One region of the Streptomyces sp. NPDC031111 genome, then DNA from elsewhere that is predicted to be linked to it. Evidence: riboswitches for the same ligand, from Rfam matches in the RefSeq annotation. Region 1 holds a riboswitch; the other holds the start of a gene.
What was found. A riboswitch is a leader RNA that binds a small molecule or an ion and turns the genes downstream of it on or off. The one in region 1 is predicted to bind S-adenosylmethionine.
Positions count from the first base shown of each region.

Region 2: another riboswitch for S-adenosylmethionine. It lies ahead of thrC (threonine synthase); the one in region 1 lies ahead of ACZ470_RS23865 (aminotransferase class V-fold PLP-dependent enzyme).

Region 1 covers NZ_JBVIGS010000011.1:277,017-286,816, forward strand. Annotated here, with positions in the region: gene ACZ470_RS23860 (glycerate kinase) at 10-1,176, shown strand; gene ACZ470_RS23865 (aminotransferase class V-fold PLP-dependent enzyme) at 1,369-2,682, opposite strand; SAM riboswitch class IV at 2,847-2,963, opposite strand; gene trpD (anthranilate phosphoribosyltransferase) at 3,040-4,104, opposite strand; gene qcrB (cytochrome bc1 complex cytochrome b subunit) at 4,251-5,888, opposite strand; gene qcrA (cytochrome bc1 complex Rieske iron-sulfur subunit) at 5,885-6,943, opposite strand; gene qcrC (cytochrome bc1 complex diheme cytochrome c subunit) at 6,940-7,752, opposite strand; gene ctaE (aa3-type cytochrome oxidase subunit III) at 7,837-8,457, opposite strand; gene ACZ470_RS23895 (response regulator) at 8,666-9,067, shown strand; gene ACZ470_RS23900 (L,D-transpeptidase) at 9,162-9,800, opposite strand, start outside.
Region 2 covers NZ_JBVIGS010000009.1:141,629-151,428, reverse strand. Annotated here, with positions in the region: gene groL (chaperonin GroEL) at 1-1,538, opposite strand, end outside; gene ACZ470_RS20185 (cold-shock protein) at 1,867-2,070, opposite strand; gene ACZ470_RS20180 (ubiquitin-like small modifier protein 1) at 2,500-2,775, opposite strand; gene thrC (threonine synthase) at 2,860-4,146, opposite strand; SAM riboswitch class I at 4,164-4,311, opposite strand; gene ACZ470_RS20170 (glucosyl-3-phosphoglycerate synthase) at 4,449-5,393, shown strand; gene ACZ470_RS20165 (alpha,alpha-trehalose-phosphate synthase (UDP-forming)) at 5,457-6,878, shown strand; gene otsB (trehalose-phosphatase) at 6,935-7,798, shown strand; gene ACZ470_RS20155 (DUF3263 domain-containing protein) at 7,961-8,206, opposite strand; gene ACZ470_RS20150 (extracellular solute-binding protein) at 8,217-9,485, opposite strand; gene ACZ470_RS20145 (ROK family protein) at 9,606-9,800, shown strand, end outside.

The sequences.
Region 1 (9,800 bases):
AGTTCCCTCATGCTGAACCGTGTCGTCGTAGCCCCCAGCGGCTTCAAGGAGTCACTGTCCGCCCAGGCCGCCGCCGACGCCATCGCGGCGGGTGTCCGCCGGGTCCTGCCGGATGCCGAGATCGACCGGATCCCGCTGGTCGACGGCGGTGAGGGCACCGCCTCGGCGCTGGCCGAGGCGACCGGTGGCCGGCTGGTCGCGCTGGCCGCCACCGGCCCGGTCGGCGAGCCCGTCGGCACCCACTTCGCGCTGCTCGGCTCCCGGGACACGGCGGTGGTGGAGATGGCGGCGGTCGCGGGCCTCTCCCTCGTCCCCCGCACCCGGCGCGACCCGGGCGCCACCACCACGTACGGCGTCGGTGAACTGATCCGGGCCGCGCTCGACCAGGGCGTCCGGCGCGTCCTGGTGGGCTGCGGCGACTCGGGCACCTCCGACGGCGGCGCGGGCGCCCTCCAGGCGCTCGGCGCCCGGCTGCTGGACGCGGACGGGCTGGAACTCCCGCCGGGCGGCCGCGAGTTGATCCGGCTGGCGCGCATCGACCCGACCGGTCTCGATCCCCGGCTCGACACCGTGGAGCTCCTCGTCGCCTGCAACCCCTACAACGTGCTGTGCGGGGAGCGGGGCGTGGCCCGGGTGTTCGGCCCGCAGAAGGGGGCGACCCCGCGGCAGGTCGAGGAGTTGTCGGCGGGACTGGAGAACTGGGCGCGGGTCCTGACCCGCGATCTCGCCGTCACCGGCACGGATCTGCGCCTCGGGCGCGGCACGGGCGCCTCCGGGGGGCTCGGCGCCGGGCTCGCCGCCGTGGGCGGGGCGCTCCTGCCCCGCTTCCCCGTGCTGCTGGACCACCTCGGCCTGGACGCGCGGCTGGCCCGCGCGGATCTCGTCGTCACCGCGGAGGGGGCGCTGGACCACCAGACGCCGCGCGGGAAGGTGCCGGCGGAGGTGGCGCGCCGAGCGAAGCTGTCCGGGCGGCCGGTGCTGGCGTTGGCGGGGACGCTGGGGGAAGGGGCGGGGGAGGTGCCGGGGGTGGATGCCTTCCATGGCATCCTGCCTGCGCCGATGGCTCTCGCGGAGGCGCTGGTTCGAGGCGCGGAGCTCCTCACCGACGCGACGGAACGCGCGCTGCGCATGATCGTTTTGGGCACCCGTCTGCCACCGGTGCCCGCCAGGAACTAGATTTCGCCCCCGCCGCCCCTTCCCATTCCCGTCCCCCGGGGGCGCTGCCCCCGGACCCCCGCTCCTCAAACGCCGGAGGGGCTGAATTTCAGCCCGTCCGGCGTTTGAGGACGAGGCCCGAAGGGCCGAAAGGGGGTCTGGGGGCGCAGCCCCAGGGACGGGAATGGGAAGGGGCGGCCGGGGCGACAAACGTCAGTCGCGGCGAGCGCCGTCCCGTACCAGCTCACGTACCGCCCGTACGAACCGCTCCACGTGCTCGTCGGGCGTGCCCGCGCCGAAGCTGACCCGGACCGCGTTGGCCGCCCCGGGCGCACCGCACTCACCGCCCGTGCCGAGCAGCCTGCGCACCAGCGGGTGCGCGCAGAACAGCCCGTCCCGTACCCCGATCCCGTACTCGGCGGACAGCGCCGCGGCGAAGTGGGAGCTGTTCCAGCCCTCGACGACGAAGGAGAGCACACCGACCCGCGGGGCGTCGTCCCCGAACAGGGACAGGAAGCGGACCTCGGGCACGTCCGCGAGCCCTTCGCGCACCACGCGGATCAGGTGCTCCTCGCGGGCGAGCAGCGACTCGAACCCGGCCTCGGTGAGCGCCTTGCAGGCCGACGCGATGGCGTGGGCGCCGATGACGTTGGGCGAGCCGGCCTCGTGACGGGCGGCACCGTCCTGCCACTCCACGTCCACTCCCCCGTCCGTGCGCCGGGTGACCGCACGGCTGGCGCCGCCGCCGGCGAGGTACGGCTCGGCCTGCCCGAGCCAGTCGGCGCGGCCGGCCAGCACGCCGGAGCCGAAGGGGGCGTACAGCTTGTGCCCGGAGAAGGCGACCCAGTCGACGTCGAGGTCCCGCACGCTCACCGGGTGGTGCGGGGCGAGCTGGGCGGCGTCCAGCACGATCCGGGCGCCGTGGGCCTGCGCGGCGGCGGCCAGTTCCCGTACGGGCCACAGCTCGCCGGTGACGTTGGAGGCGCCGGTGACGCACACCAGGGCGGGGCCGTGGGGGGTGCGGTCGGCGAGGGCGCGCTCCAGGTTCTCCACGGCCTGCCGGGGGCTGCTCGGGGCGTCGAGGTAGGTGACGCGCGCCTCGCGCCAGGGCAGCAGCGAGGCGTGGTGCTCGGTCTCGAAGACGAACACCTCGCAGCCTTCGGGGAGCGCGGCGGCGAGCAGGTTGAGGGAGTCGGTGGTGGACCGGGTGAAGACCACCTGGTCACCGGTGCGGCAGTCGAGGAACTCGGCGACGGTCCGGCGGGCGTTCTCGAACAGGTCGGTGGAGAGCTGGGAGAGGTATCCGGCACCCCGGTGGACACTGCCGTAGTAGGGCGCGTACGCGGCCACGTCGTCCCAGACCCGCTGGAGGGCGGGGGCGCTGGCCGCGTAGTCGAGGGCGGCGTAGGTGACCTCGCCACCGGTGACGAGCGGGACGGTGACGTCCCGGCCCAGAACCGGCAGCGGGGCAGGGACGGACGGGTCGGCGGAGACGGCGGCGACAGCTGAGACGGTGGCTACGGACATGACGGAACTCCCGGTGAGGCAGGCGGAATTCCCGCGCGAGCGCACATCGCTCAAGCGCGGAAAGAAGAAGGAAGGGGGTATGCGGAGGTGGGGCTCAGCAGGCCCTAGCGCATTCGCTTGCTCACGGAAGGCTCCTCGACGACCAGGACCCCTGGTGTGCGAGGGGTCCGCGCTTGCCGTGAGCCTTGCTGCTCACGGCCTGGTCTTCACCCGGGGCACCCCGCCACGGACGGAGGGTTGCCGGACAGCCGGCCGGGGCCTGATGGCTGTCACTCATGACCTGAGAAGGAACGTACGTGAGGTGATCGATGTCCCGCAACCCGTGTCCGGATCGCGGGACATCACATCGTCGGGTCGCTACGCGTTGGTGACGGCCACCCAGCGGTCCAGGACGCGCTTGGCGGCACCCGAGTCGATCGCCTCGGCCGCCTTCGCCATCCCGGCGCGGATCCGCTCGGTGAGGGGGCCCGAGCCCGGCTCCAGGGCGACCAGCGCCGCCGCCGAGTTCAGCAGCACCGCGTCCCGTACGGGGCCCTGCTCGCCGTCCAGCAGCCGGCGGGCGACCTCGGCGTTGTAGGAGGCGTCGGCGCCGCGCAGGGCCTCAACGGGCACCAGGTCGATGCCGACGTCACGCGGGTCGAAGGTCTCCTCGTCGACCTTGCCGTCGCGGACCACCCACACCCGGGAGGTGGCGGTGGTCGTCAGCTCGTCCAGGCCGTCGTCGCCGCGGAACACCAGCGTGGAGTTGCCGCGTTCGGCGAAGACGCCCGCCATGATCGGTGCCATACGGGGGTCGGCGACTCCCACCGCCTGCGCCTTGACCCGCGCCGGGTTGGCCAGCGGACCGAGGAAGTTGAACACCGTGCGGATGCCCAGCTGGCCCCGCGCGGCGGCCACATGGCGCAGCGCCGGGTGGAACTTCACCGCGAAGCAGAAGGTGATCCCGGCCTCCTCGGCGACCTCGGCCACCCGCTTCGGTGTCAGCTCCAGATTGACGCCGAGCTTCTCCAGGACATCGGAGGCGCCGGACGCGGAGGACGCTGCCCGGTTGCCGTGCTTGACGACCTTCGCGCCGGTGCCGGCCACCACGATCGAGGACATCGTGGAGATGTTCACCGTCTTGGCGCCGTCCCCGCCGGTACCGACGATGTCGACCGTGGCGCCCGGAACCTCGATCACGTTGGCGTGGTCGTACAGCGCCCGTACGCAGCCGGTGATCTCCTCGACGGTCTCGCCCTTGGCCCGCAGGGACACCGCGAACCCGGCGATCTGCGCGTCGGTCGCCTCGCCCCGCATGATCAGGTCCATCGCCCAGGCGGTGTCGTCGGCGGACAGGTCCCGGCCGTCCAGCAGTCCGTTCAGCAGGGCGGGCCAGGAGCGGCCCGCCGCGGTGTCGCCTCCAGCGGGGGTCACAGCGCTCATAGCCGCTCCTGATGGTCGTAGAAGGGTCGTGGGGAGCCCGGAAAGGTCCCGGGCACCACCCTATCCAGCTCCGGGGACGGCGAAGGGCCCCCGTCCGCAGAACGGACGGGGGCCCTTCGCCGTCGTGTGGCGACTGAGGCGGATGATCAGTGGTGGCCGTGGCCGCTCGTGATCTCCTTGTACTCCTCGACGGTCGGCTTCGGGATCTGGGATTCCTCGCCGTAGTAGCCCTTGCTCAGCTTGGCGCGCAGCTTCTCCGTCGCCTTCACCTTGCGGCGGACGCCGTTCTCGTCGACCGTCGGGCCGATCTCGACCGGCTTGTACTGCTCGTGCGCGGTGAGGGTGTGCAGCTGCTCCTGGCTGAGCGGCTCGTGGACCTCGATGAACTCACCGTGCGGCAGGCGCTTGATGATGCCCGACTCACGGCCGTGCAGCACCTTGTCCTTGTCGCGGCGCTGGAGGCCGAGGCAGATCCGCTTGGTGACGATGAACGCCAGGACCGGCGCCACGAAGAACGCGATCCGCACGAACCAGGTGATGGCGTTGATCGACAGGTGGAAGTGCGTGGCCCACAGGTCGTTGCCACCACCGACGAGGAGCACGAAGTACCACGTGATCCAGGCGACGCCGAAGGCGGTGCGCGTCGGGGCGTTGCGCGGGCGGTCCAGGATGTGGTGCTCGCGCTTGTCGCCGGTGACCCAGGACTCGATGAACGGGTACACCGCGATCGACACCAGGACCAGCGGGAAGATGATCAGCGGGACGAACACGCCCAGGACGAGCGTGTGACCCCAGAAGTTGATCTCCCAGCCCGGCATCACACGGATCAGGCCCTCGGAGAAGCCCATGTACCAGTCGGGCTGGGCGCCGGTGGAGACCATGTCCGGCCGGTACGGGCCCAGGGCCCAGATCGGGTTGATCGTGGCGATCGCCGAGATGGCCGCGAGCACACCGAAGACCAGGAAGAAGAAGCCTCCGGCCTTGGCCATGTACACCGGCAGCAGCGGCATGCCGACGACGTTCTTGTTGGTCTTGCCGGGACCCGCGAACTGCGTGTGCTTGTGGTAGAAGACCAGGATCAGGTGCGCCACCACGAGGCCGAGCATGATGCCCGGCAGCAGCAGGACGTGGATCGAGAAGAACCTGGCCACGAAGTCGTCGCCGGGGAACTCGCCGCCGAACAGGAAGAACGAGATGTACGTGCCCACGATCGGCACGGACAGGATCGCGCCCTCCATGAAGCGGATACCGGTGCCGGAGAGCAGGTCGTCCGGGAGCGAGTAACCGGTGAAGCCGGTGAACATGCCCAGGACGAACAGCAGGAAGCCGAACAGCCAGTTGATCTCACGCGGCTTGCGGAACGCGCCGGTGAAGAACACGCGCATCATGTGCACGAACATGCCGGCCAGGAAGACCAGCGCGGCCCAGTGGTGGATCTGCCGGATGAGCAGACCACCGCGGACGTCGAAGCTGATGTCCAGCGTCGACTTGTAGGCCTCACTCATCAGCTGGCCCTGGAGCGGGACGTAGCTGCCGTGGTACTCCACCTCGTTCATCGACGGGTGGAAGAACAGCGTCAGGTACACACCCGTGAGGATGATGATGAGGAAGCTGTAGAGGCAGACCTCACCCAGCATGAACGACCAGTGGTCGGGGAAGATCTTCCGCATGTTGGCCTTGGCCAGGGAGTAGATCCCCAGCCGGCCGTCCGCCCAGTCGGCGACGCGTTCGCCGGCCGGTGCCTTCCCGCGCGAGCGGGACTCGGGGGTCGTTGTCGTACTCATCCGCGCTCCCAGAAGGCAGGACCGACGGGCTCGTCGAAGTCGCCGAGCGCTTCGAGGTAGCCCTCGTCGTTCACGCCGATGCGCAACTGCGGCAGGGCGTGACCGGCGGGACCGAAGATGACCTTGGCCCCGTCGGAAAGGTCGAAGGTGGACTGGTGGCAGGGGCACAGGGCGTGGTGCGTCTGCTGCTCGTACAGGGAGATCGGGCAACCGACGTGGGTGCAGATCTTCGAGTACGCCAGGATGCCCTCGTGCGACCACTCGAGCGAGCGCTTGTCCTTGATGTCGTCCGGCTGGATACGGACCAGCATCAGGGCGGCCTTGGCGATCTCCGTCTGGAAACCGTGGTCGTGCTCCTCCAGGCCCTCGGGCTTGGCGAAGGTCAGCGAGCCCACGATGAGGTCGGACGGCCGCAGCGGCTCGTTGGTGTTCATGTTGACGAGCAGCTTGCCCTTGGACCACAGCGTGTGGCGCAGCTTGGTCCCGGGCAGCGGCCCGAGGTCGCGCAGCAGCACCACGCCGGAGAGCGGGAACAGGGCGAGCGCGCCGAACATCGTGTTGCGGATCAGCTTGCGCCGGCCGAGCACCGACTCCTTGGCGCCCTGGCGGAAGTCGTCCATGACCTTCGCCCGGACCTCCGGGGAGGCCTCGATCGGGTGACGCTCGTCGGCGATCTCGTTGTCCGACATCAGCGTGCGGGCCCAGTGGACCGCGCCGGCGCCGATGGCGAACAGGGCGACACCGAGGGTCATGCCCAGCGCGAAGTTCAGCGCGCTGATGTGACCGATCGGGAAGATGTAGACCGACTGGTCGACCGGGATCGTCACGTACGCGGCGATGAAGCCGACGGTGGCCAGCATCGACAGCACGAACAGCAGGGCGACCGTGCGCTCGGACCGCTTGGCGGCCCGCTCGTCGATGTCCTGGATCCGGTGCTCGTGGGGCGGCAGGCCCGGGTCGGCGAACGGGTTCTTCTCGTCCGCCGGCTTCACGGCGCCGAGGGCGGTGTCCTGCGCTGCGGGCAGGTTCTCTTCGGGAATGTCTTGGCTACTCATGACTTCTTGGCCTTTGCGGTCCGAGCGGCGACCCAGACGGCGACCGCGATCAGCGCGCCCAGTCCGAAGACCCACGCGAACAGACCCTCCGAGACCGGGCCGAGGCCGCCCAGCTCGAGGCCGCCGGGGCTCTCGGTCTCTTCGCCGTTGACCGCGTGCAGGTACGCGATGATGTCCTTCTTGTTCTGCTCCGACAGCGTGCTGTCGGGGAAGGAGGGCATGTTCTGCGGGCCGGTGAGCATGGCCTCGTAGATGTGCTTGGGGGCGACGTCCTCAAGGGTCGGGGCGTACTTGCCGTGCGTGAGCGCACCGCCCTTGCCGGTGAAGTTGTGGCACTGGGCGCAGTTGTTGCGGAACAGTTCACCGCCCTTGGCGATGTCGGCGCCCTCGGGGCCGTACTGCTCCGCGGTGGGGACGGCCGGGCCGGCGCCCAGGGAGGCGATGTACGCCGCCAGCTGGTCGATCTCGGCCTGGGTGTAGACGGCCTTCTTGCGGGGGACCTGCGCGCCCTGCGAGGTGGCGGCCGGCATACGGCCGGTGCTCACCTGGAAGTCCACGGCCGCGGCGCCCACGCCCACCAGGCTCGGGCCGTCGGACGTGCCCTGACCGCCGGTGCCGTGGCAGCTGGCGCAGCCCACCGAGTAGAGCTTCTTGCCCTCCTCGATGGTGAGGGACTGGGCGGTTTCGTCGGCCTGCGCCTTGTCCGCGGGTGCGAACACGGCGTACAGCCCCCCGGTGCATGCCAGCGCGAGGAGTAGGACGACGAGCGCCGCCAGCGGATGGCGTCGTCGTGCGGAGAGCTTTTTCACGGATTACCCCGGTGTCAGGATCTTCTGCGTCGATGCTTCTGGTTGGTGCGCTCGGAGGAGCGCGCGCGGATGTGGGCCCGGCTGCTACTTGATCATGTAGATCGTGGCGAAGAGGCCGATCCAGACGACATCGACGAAGTGCCAGTAGTAGGACACGACGATGGCCGCGGTCGCCTGCTCGTGGGTGAACCTCCGGGCCGCGTAGGTCCGGCCCAGGACCAGCAGGAAGGCGATGAGACCGCCCGTCACGTGCAGGCCGTGGAAGCCGGTGGTCAGGTAGAACACCGAGCCGTACGGGTCGGAGGAGAGGGACAGGCCCTCGTGCTTGACCAGCTCGGTGTACTCGAAGACCTGACCGCCGATGAAGACCGCGCCCATGATGAACGTGACGATGAACCACATCCGGAGCTTCTTCACGTCACCGCGCTCGGCGGCGAAGACGCCGAGCTGGCAGGTGAGGGAGGAGAGCACCAGGATCGTGGTGTTCGTCGCCGAGAACGGGAAGTTCAGGGTGTCGGCCTTCTCCGACCAGAAGTCGGGTCCGGTCACCGATCGCAGGGTGAAGTACATCGCGAAGAGGGCCGCGAAGAACATCAGCTCGGAACTCAGCCAGATGATGGTTCCGACGCTGGTGAGGTTCGGTCGGTTGACCGACGGGTGCGCGTGCCCGGTATCTACTGTCGTTGCTGTCGCCACGACCGACATTATGTCGGTCGCTTATCCCGCCCTCACTCCGGGGGGTGCCGTTCGGTGTGTTCGCCCCTCCTGTACTGCCCGGATGGCCCACCCGGACGACCCTTCGAAGCCGTGTCCGAACCAGTGTTGACAAGCGGTCCGAGGGGGTAGCATCCGCGCCATCGGTACCCGAAGTTCCCGACAGAGCCGTGCCCTCTCTCTTACGCGTGGAGGAACAATGCAGGCGACCGCCACGGTGCTGGTCTACAGCGACGACGCCAACACCCGGGAGCAGGTGCGGCTCGCCACCGGGCGGCGGCCGGCGCCGGACGTGCCCGTCGTGGAGTTCGTGGAGTGCGCGACCCCGGCGGCCGTGCTGACGGAGCTGGACCGGGGTGGGATCGACGTCTGTGTGCTGGACGGCGAGGCCGTGCCCATGGGTGGCATGGGGGTGTGCCGGCAGATCAAGGACGAGGTGTTCAACTGTCCGCCGGTGCTGTTGCTGATCGGGCGGCCGCAGGATGCGTGGCTCGCGACGTGGAGTCGCGCCGAGTCCGCGGTCACCTTGCCGGTGGAGCCGGTCGAGTTCGCCTCGGCGCTGGCGTCTCTGCTGCGGCAGAAGTCTTTGGCAGGGGCCTAAGAGCCCGGACCTGTCCGTCGTGGGGCGGCCTCGGGCCGGTGGGGGTTTGTCGCGCCGTTCCCCGCGCCCCTGGGGGTGCTGCCCCTAGGGGCGTTTACACGGTCTGTGGGCTGAGGCGGGCCTGTTCTGTCTGGCTGGGGGCGTTGTTGGGGGTCAGGGCGCTGCCCGCGCGCCATTTGGTCCAGTCCAGGTTCCAGTCGCCGTAGCCGTTGCCGAAGGGTTCCATCGTTTCGCCGGCCGAGTTCTCGACCTTGACGATGTCGCCCTCGCGGACGGTGTCGAAGAACCACTCCGCGTTGGCGGTGCTCATGCCGACGCAGCCGTGGCTGACGTTGGCGTAGCCCTGGGAGCCGACGGACCAGGGGGCGGCGTGCACGTACTCGCCGCTCCAGGTCACCCGGGTCGCGAAGTGGACGTCCAGGTCGTACGACTCGGACGAGCCCTCGGCGATGCCGACGGTGGTGCTGCGCATACGTACGAAGCGTTCCTTGGCGAGGACGACCTTGACCCCGTTGCGGGTCTCGAAGCCGGGCTTGCCGGTGGTGACCGGGATCCGCTTGATCTCCTCACCGTTCTTGAGGACCGTCAGCTGGTGCGTGGCGGCGTCGGTGACTGCTATCACCCGGTCGCCGGTACGGATCGTCAGGGGCTTGGCCTTGCCGCCCCGGAGCCGGTCGTTGACCTTGATGCCCTCCAGGGTGCTGCGCATGCTGATGGTGGCGTGGGCGGGCCA
Region 2 (9,800 bases), on a different contig from region 1:
GTGAGGAACAGCGCGGCGATGGAGGCGGCGTTCTGCAGGGCGGAACGGGTCACCTTCGCCGGGTCGATGATGCCTTCCTTGACCAGGTCGACGTACTCGCCGGTCGCGGCGTTCAGACCGTGACCCGGGGTCAGGTTGCGCACCTTCTCCACCACGACGCCGCCCTCGAGGCCGGCGTTGACGGCGATCTGCTTCAGCGGGGCCTCGAGCGCGAGCTTCACGGCCTGGGCGCCGGTCGCCTCGTCACCCTCGAGCTCCAGCTTCTCGAACACCTGGGAGGCCTGGAGCAGGGCCACGCCACCACCGGCGACGATGCCCTCCTCGACGGCCGCCTTGGCGTTGCGCACGGCGTCCTCGATGCGGTGCTTGCGCTCCTTGAGCTCCACCTCGGTGGCGGCACCGGCCTTGATGACCGCGACGCCGCCGGCGAGCTTCGCCAGGCGCTCCTGGAGCTTCTCGCGGTCGTAGTCCGAGTCGCTGTTCTCGATCTCGGCGCGGATCTGGTTCACGCGGCCCTGGACCTGGTCGGCCGAGCCGGCACCGTCGACGATGGTGGTCTCGTCCTTGGTGATGACGACCTTGCGGGCCTTGCCCAGCAGGTCGAGCGTCGCGTTCTCCAGCTTGAGGCCGACCTCCTCGGAGATGACCTCGCCGCCCGTGAGGATGGCGATGTCGCCGAGCATGGCCTTGCGGCGGTCGCCGAAGCCCGGGGCCTTGACGGCGACGGACTTGAAGGTGCCGCGGATCTTGTTGACGACCAGGGTCGACAGGGCCTCGCCCTCGACGTCCTCGGCGATGATCAGCAGCGGCTTGCCCGACTGCATGACCTTCTCCAGGAGCGGGAGCAGGTCCTTGACGTTGGAGATCTTGGAGTTCGCGATCAGGATGTACGGGTCGTCGAGGACGGCCTCCATACGCTCCATGTCGGTCGCGAAGTACGCCGAGATGTAGCCCTTGTCGAAGCGCATACCCTCGGTGAGCTCCAGCTCCAGACCGAAGGTCTGGGACTCCTCGACGGTGATGACGCCTTCCTTGCCGACCTTGTCCATGGCCTCGGCGATGAGCTCACCGATCTGGGTGTCGGCGGCGGAGATGGAGGCCGTGGAGGCGATCTGCTCCTTGGTCTCGACATCCTTCGCCTGCTCCAGCAGGGCACCGGAGACGGCCTCGACGGCCTTCTCGATACCGCGCTTCAGAGCCATCGGGTTGGCACCGGCGGCGACGTTGCGCAGGCCTTCCTTGACCAGGGCCTGGGCGAGGACGGTCGCGGTGGTCGTACCGTCACCGGCGACGTCGTCCGTCTTCTTGGCGACTTCCTTGACCAGCTCGGCGCCGATCTTCTCGTACGGGTCCTCGAGCTCGATCTCCTTGGCGATGGACACACCATCGTTGGTGATCGTGGGGGCGCCCCACTTCTTCTCGAGGACGACGTTGCGGCCCTTGGGGCCGAGCGTCACCTTGACGGCGTCCGCGAGCTGGTTCATGCCGCGCTCGAGGCCGCGCCGCGCCTCCTCGTCGAACGCGATGATCTTGGCCATGTGAAGTGGTCCCTCCAGGACTGGGGGTGATTCCTTCGGACCGCGCCCGCGCCCGCGACGGACGGCTCGCCGGCCCCGTGGTTCCTTGCCCCACACGACCCGCGGGCCTCACCGACCCGGTCCTTACGTTGTCACTCTCACCTTCAGAGTGCTAACGCCAATGATTAGCACTCGACCCATGCGAGTGCAAGCGCCTCCGGGTAGTCCGGGGGCGCGCTCCGCCGCACGCGAACACCCGCCGTGCGCCCGCGCGGGCACGGCGAAGGGCCCGCACCCCGGGAGGTGCGGGCCCTTCGTCAGCAGAAGATGCTTGCGGCTGGTAGCGCGTTCAGGCGGTGACGCGAACCATGTCGGCCTGCGGGCCCTTCTGGCCCTGCGAGATCTCGAACTCGACCCGCTGGCCCTCTTCAAGGGTGCGGTAGCCGTCCATCTGGATCGCGCTGTAGTGGACGAAAACATCCGCACCACCGTCGACCGCGATGAAGCCGTACCCCTTCTCCGCGTTGAACCACTTGACGGTGCCCTGAGCCATGCCTAACTCCCCTATTACTGGCCCTTGCACAGATCCACACTTCGCGGATCCGGGTCAGACCTCACCCCCCAACGGTTGGGGGCGTGCGCCGGAACGCGTCGACCGCGGCTGAATGTATCTGTCCAACTGCCGTCTGCAACAGGTCAATCGGACGAGAAATCTGGACGACACCGGTCCGGAATGTGGCGAGAATTCCTATGAATTCAGGGCAAGTCGGGCCACACAAAGGTCACAAAAGCCGCGAAAGGCGCCCACACTTTGGCTACATCCAGTCGGGCGTGCGGCAGGAATTAGTGTTTCCGATCAGTGGATCGGGAGCGCGTTCCCCAACTCTACCGCGCTCAATCCCATGGAATTGCCCCCTCCGCTTCTCTCACGGAGGGGGCAATGTCCCAAACGCTCGGTAACCGTCATTACCGAAGGTAATGATCAGCCGCCGGCAACCGCCGGAATGATGGAGACGCCGGCCCCGTCCGGGGTGGCCGTCTCGAGCCCCTGCTCGAACCGCACGTCGTCGTCATTGACGTAGACGTTCACGAACCGACGCAACTTGCCCTGATCGTCCAGAACCCGGGCGGCGATCCCGGTGTGGTTCTTCTCCAGATCCGAGATGACCTCCCCAAGGGTCGCCCCCTCGGCACTCACCTCGGCCTGCCCACCGGTGTAGGTACGCAGAATGGTAGGAATCCGAACAGTAACGCTCACAACAAAACCTCCGGTCAGGACAACACCCTCAGGGGCGCGGGGAACTGCGCGACCAGCCCCCACCGGCCCGCAGCCGAACGACACTCAGACAAGCCCAGCTTCACGGAACGACTCAAGGTTGGGACGAATCGTCGCGGTCAACCCCGTGCCGGCCACGGCGTCCAGCGTCTTCAGACCATCCCCCGTGTTGAGCACAACGGTGGTCAAAGACGGATCGAGCGCCCCGCTCTCCAGCAGCTTCTTCGTCACGCCCACCGTGACACCCCCCGCGGTCTCCGCGAAGATCCCCTCCGTGCGCGCCAGCAGCCCGATCGCCTCGACGACCTGCTCGTCGTTCACGTCCTCCACCGCACCGCCCGTGCGACGCGCGATGTCCAGGACGTACGGCCCGTCCGCCGGGTTGCCGATCGCCAGCGACTTGGCGATCGTGTTCGGCTTCTGCGGGCGTACGACGTCGTGACCGGCCTTGTACGCCGTGGACACCGGCGAGCAGCCCTCCGCCTGCGCGCCGAATATCTTGTACGGCTTGTCCTCGACCAGGCCGAGCTTGATCAGCTCCTGGAGCCCCTTGTCGATCTTCGTGAGCTGCGAGCCGGACGCGATCGGGACGACGATCTGGTCGGGCAGCCGCCATCCCAGCTGCTCGCAGATCTCGTACGCGAGGGTCTTCGACCCCTCGGCGTAGTACGGCCGCAGGTTGACGTTGACGAAGCCCCAGCCCTCGCCGGCCGGGTCGCCGATCAGCTCGGAGCAGAAGCGGTTCACGTCGTCGTAGTTGCCCTCGATGCCGACGAGTTCACCGCCGTAGACGGCGGCCATGACGACCTTGCCCTGCTCCAGGTCGTGCGGGATGAACACGCAGGAGCGGAAGCCGGCCCGCGCGGCGGCGGCACCGACCGCGCCGGCGAGGTTGCCGGTGGAGGAGCAGGACAGGGTGGTGAAGCCGAACGCGCGGGCGGCCTCGATGGCCTGGGCGACGACGCGGTCCTTGAAGGAGTGCGTCGGGTTGCCGGAGTCGTCCTTGACGAACAGCTTGCCGGCGTCGACGCCGAGCTCACGGGCGAGGTTGTCGGCCTGGACGAGCTTGGTCCAGCCGGGGTTGAGGTTCGGCTTGCCGGCCACGTCCGCCGGGACGGGCAGCAGGGGGGCGTAGCGCCAGATGTTCGCGGGTCCCGCCTCGATCCGCTTGCGGAGCTCCTCGGTGTCGTAGGCCGAGAAGTCGTAGGCGATCTCCAGCGGGCCGAAACACTCCTCGCAGGCGAAGACGGGGCCGAGGGGGACGCGGTGACCGCATTCGCGGCAGGAGAGTGCCGCGGCGGGGCCGAGGTCCACTGCGGAATCGGTGGTGCTTGCAACAGTCTGCACAGCCATGGAGGCGAGGCCCTTTCTCCTCATCTTCCTCACGACGCATCTCGCCGTGAGACGGATTTGGCACCTTCCCTAGCCGGGAGCCTCGCCACGTCCGTGTGACAAGAACCGACTGGAGGGTTGCCGGGGCTTCATCGGGCCGTATCCCTCTGCCCCTCTGGATGAGCGGTGTTCAGTTGTCCGCGCGGTGACCCCGGCATGCGATGGTCATCGGCGTTGTTCAAGACTGTAACCGACGGCCTGCATGGTTGAGATAGTCGTCCGTACCGCGAGATGGATCACAGGCCAGTGAGGAGCCGGGCACCGTGCTGGAAGAAGTCGAGCGCTGGCTGATCGACCGCTCCTGGTCCGCGGCCGACCGACCGCTCCACCGGATCCTGGCGGCGAAGCGCGCCACGGGACAGACGGTGAGCGTGGTGCTGCCCGCGCTCAACGAGGAGGCGACGGTCGGCGACATCGTGTCGGTCATCCGGCACGACCTGGTGGTCCAGGTGCCGCTGGTCGACGAGGTGGTGGTGGTCGACTCGGGCTCGACCGACCGTACGGCCGAGGCGGCCGCCGCGGCGGGCGCGACCGTGGTGCACCGGGACACGATCCTGCCGCGGCTCCCGGCGGTGCCCGGCAAGGGCGAGGTGCTGTGGCGCTCGCTGCTGGTCACGTCCGGGGACATCGTGTGCTTCGTCGATGCTGACCTGCGGGAGTTCTCGTCCGACTTCGTCTCCGGCATCGTCGGCCCGCTGCTCACCGAACCGGACGTCCAGCTGGTCAAGGCCATGTACGACCGGCCCCTGGGCTCGGCGGCCGGTCAGGGCGGCCGGGTCACGGAGCTGATGGCCCGACCTCTGCTGAACATGCACTGGCCCCAGCTGGCCGGCTTCGTCCAGCCGCTCGGCGGCGAGTACGCGGCCCGCCGCTCCCTCCTCGAGCAGCTCCCCTTCCCGGTCGGTTACGGCGTCGAGCTCGGCATGCTCGTCGACGCCCTGCACCTGGTCGGCCTGGACGCCCTCGCCCAGGTCGACGTCGGCGTGCGCAGGCACCGCCACCAGGACGGCCAGGCCCTCGGCCGCATGGCCGCCGCCATCTACCGCACCGCCCAGCTCCGTCTGGCCCGCGGCCATCTGATCAGGCCCTCCCTGACCCAGTTCGAACGCGCGGGCGACAACTTCGAACCGCGTACGTACTCCGTCGACACGGAGGAACGGCCGCCGATGACGGAGATCGCGGAGTACCAGGCGCGGCGGGTGGCGTGACCTCACCCGTATACGGCCGAACCGTGCGTTTGAGCCCTCCGGGGCCGGGCTAGGTTGAGGCGTATGGCTGTCACGCAGGCTGCTCAGGGTGCTCAGGTGCTGGTCGCGTCGAATCGCGGGCCCGTTTCGTACACGGCGGCGGACGACGGTTCGCTGCGCGCCAAACGGGGCGGCGGCGGGCTGGTGTCCGGGCTGTCGGCGATCGGACCGGAGGCGGGGGCGCTCTGGGTGTGCTCCGCGCTGTCCGACGGTGACCGCGAGGCCGTACGGCGCGGCGCCGGCGAGGACGGCGTGCGGATGCTGGACATCCCGGCGGACGTGCACGCGGACGCGTACAACGGGATCGCCAACTCGGTGCTGTGGTTCGTGCACCACATGCTGTACCAGACGCCGCTGGAGCCGGTCTTCGACGCGGAGTTCCGCCGCCAGTGGGCGTCCTACGAGACCTACAACCGCGCGTTCGCCGAGGCGCTGGCCGAGGAGGCGGCGCCGGGTGCCGCGGTGCTGGTGCAGGACTACCACCTGACGCTGGTCCCCGGGATGCTCCGGGAGCTCCGCCCCGACCTGCGCATCGGCCACTTCTCGCACACGCCGTGGGCGCCGCCGGAGTACTTCCGGATGCTGCCCGACGACATCGCCGGGCAGGTGCTGCGCGGGATGCTCGGCGCCGACCGGCTCGGCTTCCTCACCCACCGCTGGGCGGACGCGTTCACCGCGTGCTGCGAGCGGTTCGCCGGCGGACTGGGCGACACCCGGGTGGGGGTGCACGGGCTGGGCGCCGACGCGGACTTCCTGCGCGCCCGGTCCCACGAGGCGGACGTCGAGGAGCGGATGGCCGCGCTGCGCGAGGAGATCGGCGCGGCCCCCGACGGCGGCGCCCGCAGGACGATCGTCCGGGTCGACCGGACCGAGCTGTCGAAGAACATCGTGCGGGGCCTGCTGGCGTACCGGCAGCTCCTGGACGACCACCCCGAGTGGCGCGAGCGCGTCGTGCACGTCGCCTTCGCCTACCCCTCCCGGCAGGATCTCGCCGTGTACCGCGACTACACCGCCGAGGTGCAGCGGGTCGCGGAGGAGATCAACGAGCGGTACGGGACGCCGGGCTGGCGGCCGGTCGTCCTGCACGTGAAGGACGACTTCGCGCGCTCGCTCGCCGCGTACCGGCTGGCGGACGTGGCGCTCGTCAACCCGATCCGCGACGGCATGAACCTGGTCGCCAAGGAGGTCCCCGTCGTCTCCGACGCGGGCTGCGCGCTGGTGCTGTCGCGGGAGGCGGGCGCCCACGAGGAGCTGGGCGAGGACGCGCTCACGGTCAACCCGTACGACACCGTGGACACCGCCCGCGCCCTGCACGAGGCCCTGACGCTGGGCCCGGAGGAACGCGCCGACCGGAGCAAGCGCCTGGCCGCGGCGGCGACCGCGCTGCCGCCGGCGCGGTGGTTCCTGGAGCAGCTGGAGGCGCTGCGGGACGGAACGCCCGGGTGACCGGTATGGCCGGTCGGACAGGCGTGCGCGGGCGCCGGCGCGGATAGGTTGGGCGTATGGGCAGCCATACGGATTCCACGGACCCGAACGCCTTGGACACCCTCACCTCGCGGGCCGGGCGGGAAGGGCTGGACGCCCTTCTCGCACGGCCGGGGAAGGCGCTGATCGGGCTCGACTTCGACGGAACGCTCGCGCCGATCGTGGCCGATCCCGAGCAGGCCCGCGCGCACCCGGACGCGGTTCCGGCACTCGCCTCGCTCGCGCCGAAGGTGGCCTCGGTGGCGGTCGTCACCGGCCGGCCGGCGGGTGTCGCGGTGCGGCACGGCGGTTTCGCGGGCGTCCCCGGACTGGATCACCTCGTCGTTCTCGGCCATTACGGCGCCGAGCGCTGGGAGGCCGTCACCGGTACGGTCACCGCGCCCGCCCCGCACCCCGGTGTGGCCGCCGCCCGCGCGGAACTGCCGGGGCTGCTGGACCGGGTCGGCGCGTGGCAGGGCACGTGGATCGAGGAGAAGGGCGGGCGGGCGGTGGCGGTCCACACGCGCCGGGCCACCGATCCGCAGGCCGCGTTCGAGGCCCTGCGCGAGCCGCTGGCCGGGCTCGCCGCTCGGCACGGGCTGATCGTCGAGCCCGGTCGCATGGTGCTGGAGCTGCGGCCGCCGGGGATGGACAAGGGGGTCGCGTTGTCGGAGTACGCGCGGGAGATCGGGGCGGAGTCGGTTCTGTACGCCGGTGACGACTTGGGCGATCTCGCCGCGTACACGGCCGTCGACAAGCTCCGCTCCGCGGGCGTTCCTGGGTTGCTGGTGTGCAGCGGCAGTGACGAGGTCGCGGAGCTGCGGGAGCGGGCGGACGTGGTGGTCGACGGGCCGTCGGGGGTCGTACGGCTGCTGCGGGAGCTGGCGGGGCGGATGGCCTGACGGGGTTTTTTCGCCCCCGCCGCCCCTTCCCGTCCCGACCCCGGGCCGGAGGGGCTGAGTAGTTCAGCCCGTCCGGCGTTTGAGGACGAGGCCCGAAGGGCCGAAGGGGGGTCTGGGGGCGCAGCCCCCAGGGACGGGAATGGGAAGGGGCGGCGGGGGCGATCAACGTTCCGAGCGGCGGGTCTCCCGCACACGGCGGAGGCGGTTGACCGTGGCCGGGTCGTGGGCCAGGGCGCGGGGGTCGTCGAGGAGGGCGTTGAGGAGCTGGTAGTAGCGCACGGGTGCGAGCCCCAGTTGCTCGCGGATCGCGCGTTCCTTCGCACCGGGCCCGGAGAACCCCCGGCGCTCCAGAGCGAGAATGTCCCGCTCCCGCCGCCCCAGCCCGCCCGCCTCGTCCCCCATGTCCATGCCCCGCAGGCTACTCCGCGGCCTCGGCACGCGTCGCCGTCGCCTGGAGCCCACCGAGGACGCCCGCAGGGCTGCCGCTCGGGGCGACCGCCTTGCCGATCTGCTTCTTCACCGCCGCGTTGACCGCCGCCCAGGACGTGTTGCCGACCGGGTAGAGCTCCGAGGTGGCCAGCTGGTCGAGGAACGGCTTGAGGTCCTTGTCCTGGTCGGACGCGGCCATCGCCCGGGACGCGGAGGTGGTGACCGGCAGCAGGTCGTACTCGCGGGAGAAGCCGAGCACGTTCTCCTCGCTGTAGACGAAGTCGAGGAAGTCGCCGACCTCGTCGCGGTGGCCGTTCTCCTTGAAGGCCATCATCCAGTCGGCGACGCCGAGCGTGGCCGGGCTCTCGCCCTCGGCCCCCGGCGTCGGCACCATGCCGAACTCCACGCCCTTCTTCTCCGCCATCTCCATCAGCGAGGGATGCCCGTTGAGCATGCCGACCTCACCGGCGGCGAACGCCTCGAACGCGTCGGCCCGGTTCAGCTTGCCGGGCGCGACGGGACCGGTCAGGCCCTTGCCCACCAGCTCGTCCTTCAGCCAGGCGAAGGTCTCGACGTTCGACGCGGAGTCGATGCTGTACGTGCCCGTGATGTCGGTGTAGCCGCCGTCGCCGCTGAGCAGCCACTGCATGGTCTCGGCCTGCGCCTCCTCCGGGCCGAGCGGCAGCGCGTACGGGTACTTCACGCCCTCGGCCTTGAGCGCCTCGGCGCCCGCGGCGAGCTCGTCCCAGGTCCGCGGCGGGGTGATGCCGGCCTTGTCGAACAGCTCCTTGTTGTAGAACAGCACGCGCGTGGAGGACGCGAACGGCATGCCGTACTGCACGCTGTTGACCTCGCCCGCGGTGGTCAGCTGGGAGAGGAAGTCCGCCTGGACGGGGATGGAGAGCAGGTCGCCGGCCTTGTACAGCTTCCCCTCGGCGGCGTAGTCGGCGTACGCGCCGATCTGGGCCAGGTCCGGCGCGTCACCGGCGTCGACCATCTCCTTGACCTTGCGGTCGACGTCGTTCCAGGAGTAGACGTCCACGTCGATCGTGACGTCGGGGTGCTCGGACTCGTACCGCTCGACGAGTTCGGCCCAGTACTTCTTGGAGCTGTTGGCCGCGCTGTTGCCGTAGTCGGCGGCGACGAGTCTCAGAGTCACGTCGGACGATCCTCCGCCGAGGCCGCATCCGCCGAGGACTCCCGTCAGTCCCAGTGCGGACACCACCGCGATCGTCCTTGTCCTGACCCGCCGCTGCACTTGCTTCGCCCCTGCCCCGGCGCTCACGCGCCATCCGAAAAGATTTCGATAGTCGGAATAAGGTCTACACCACGTGAGTGGACTAGACCTCTTGAGGGTAGGCGGTCCACACTGTCACCCGTGAAACATGTCATCGCCCTCGATGTGGGCGGCACCGGGATGAAGGCCGCCCTGGTCGGGGCGGAGGGCGAGCTGCTGCACCAGGCCCGCCGGGCCACCGGTCGCGAACGCGGCCCGGACGCGGTCGTCGCGGACATCCTCGACTTCGCGGCCGAACTGCGCGCCCACGGCACCGAGCGCTACGGCGAACCCGCG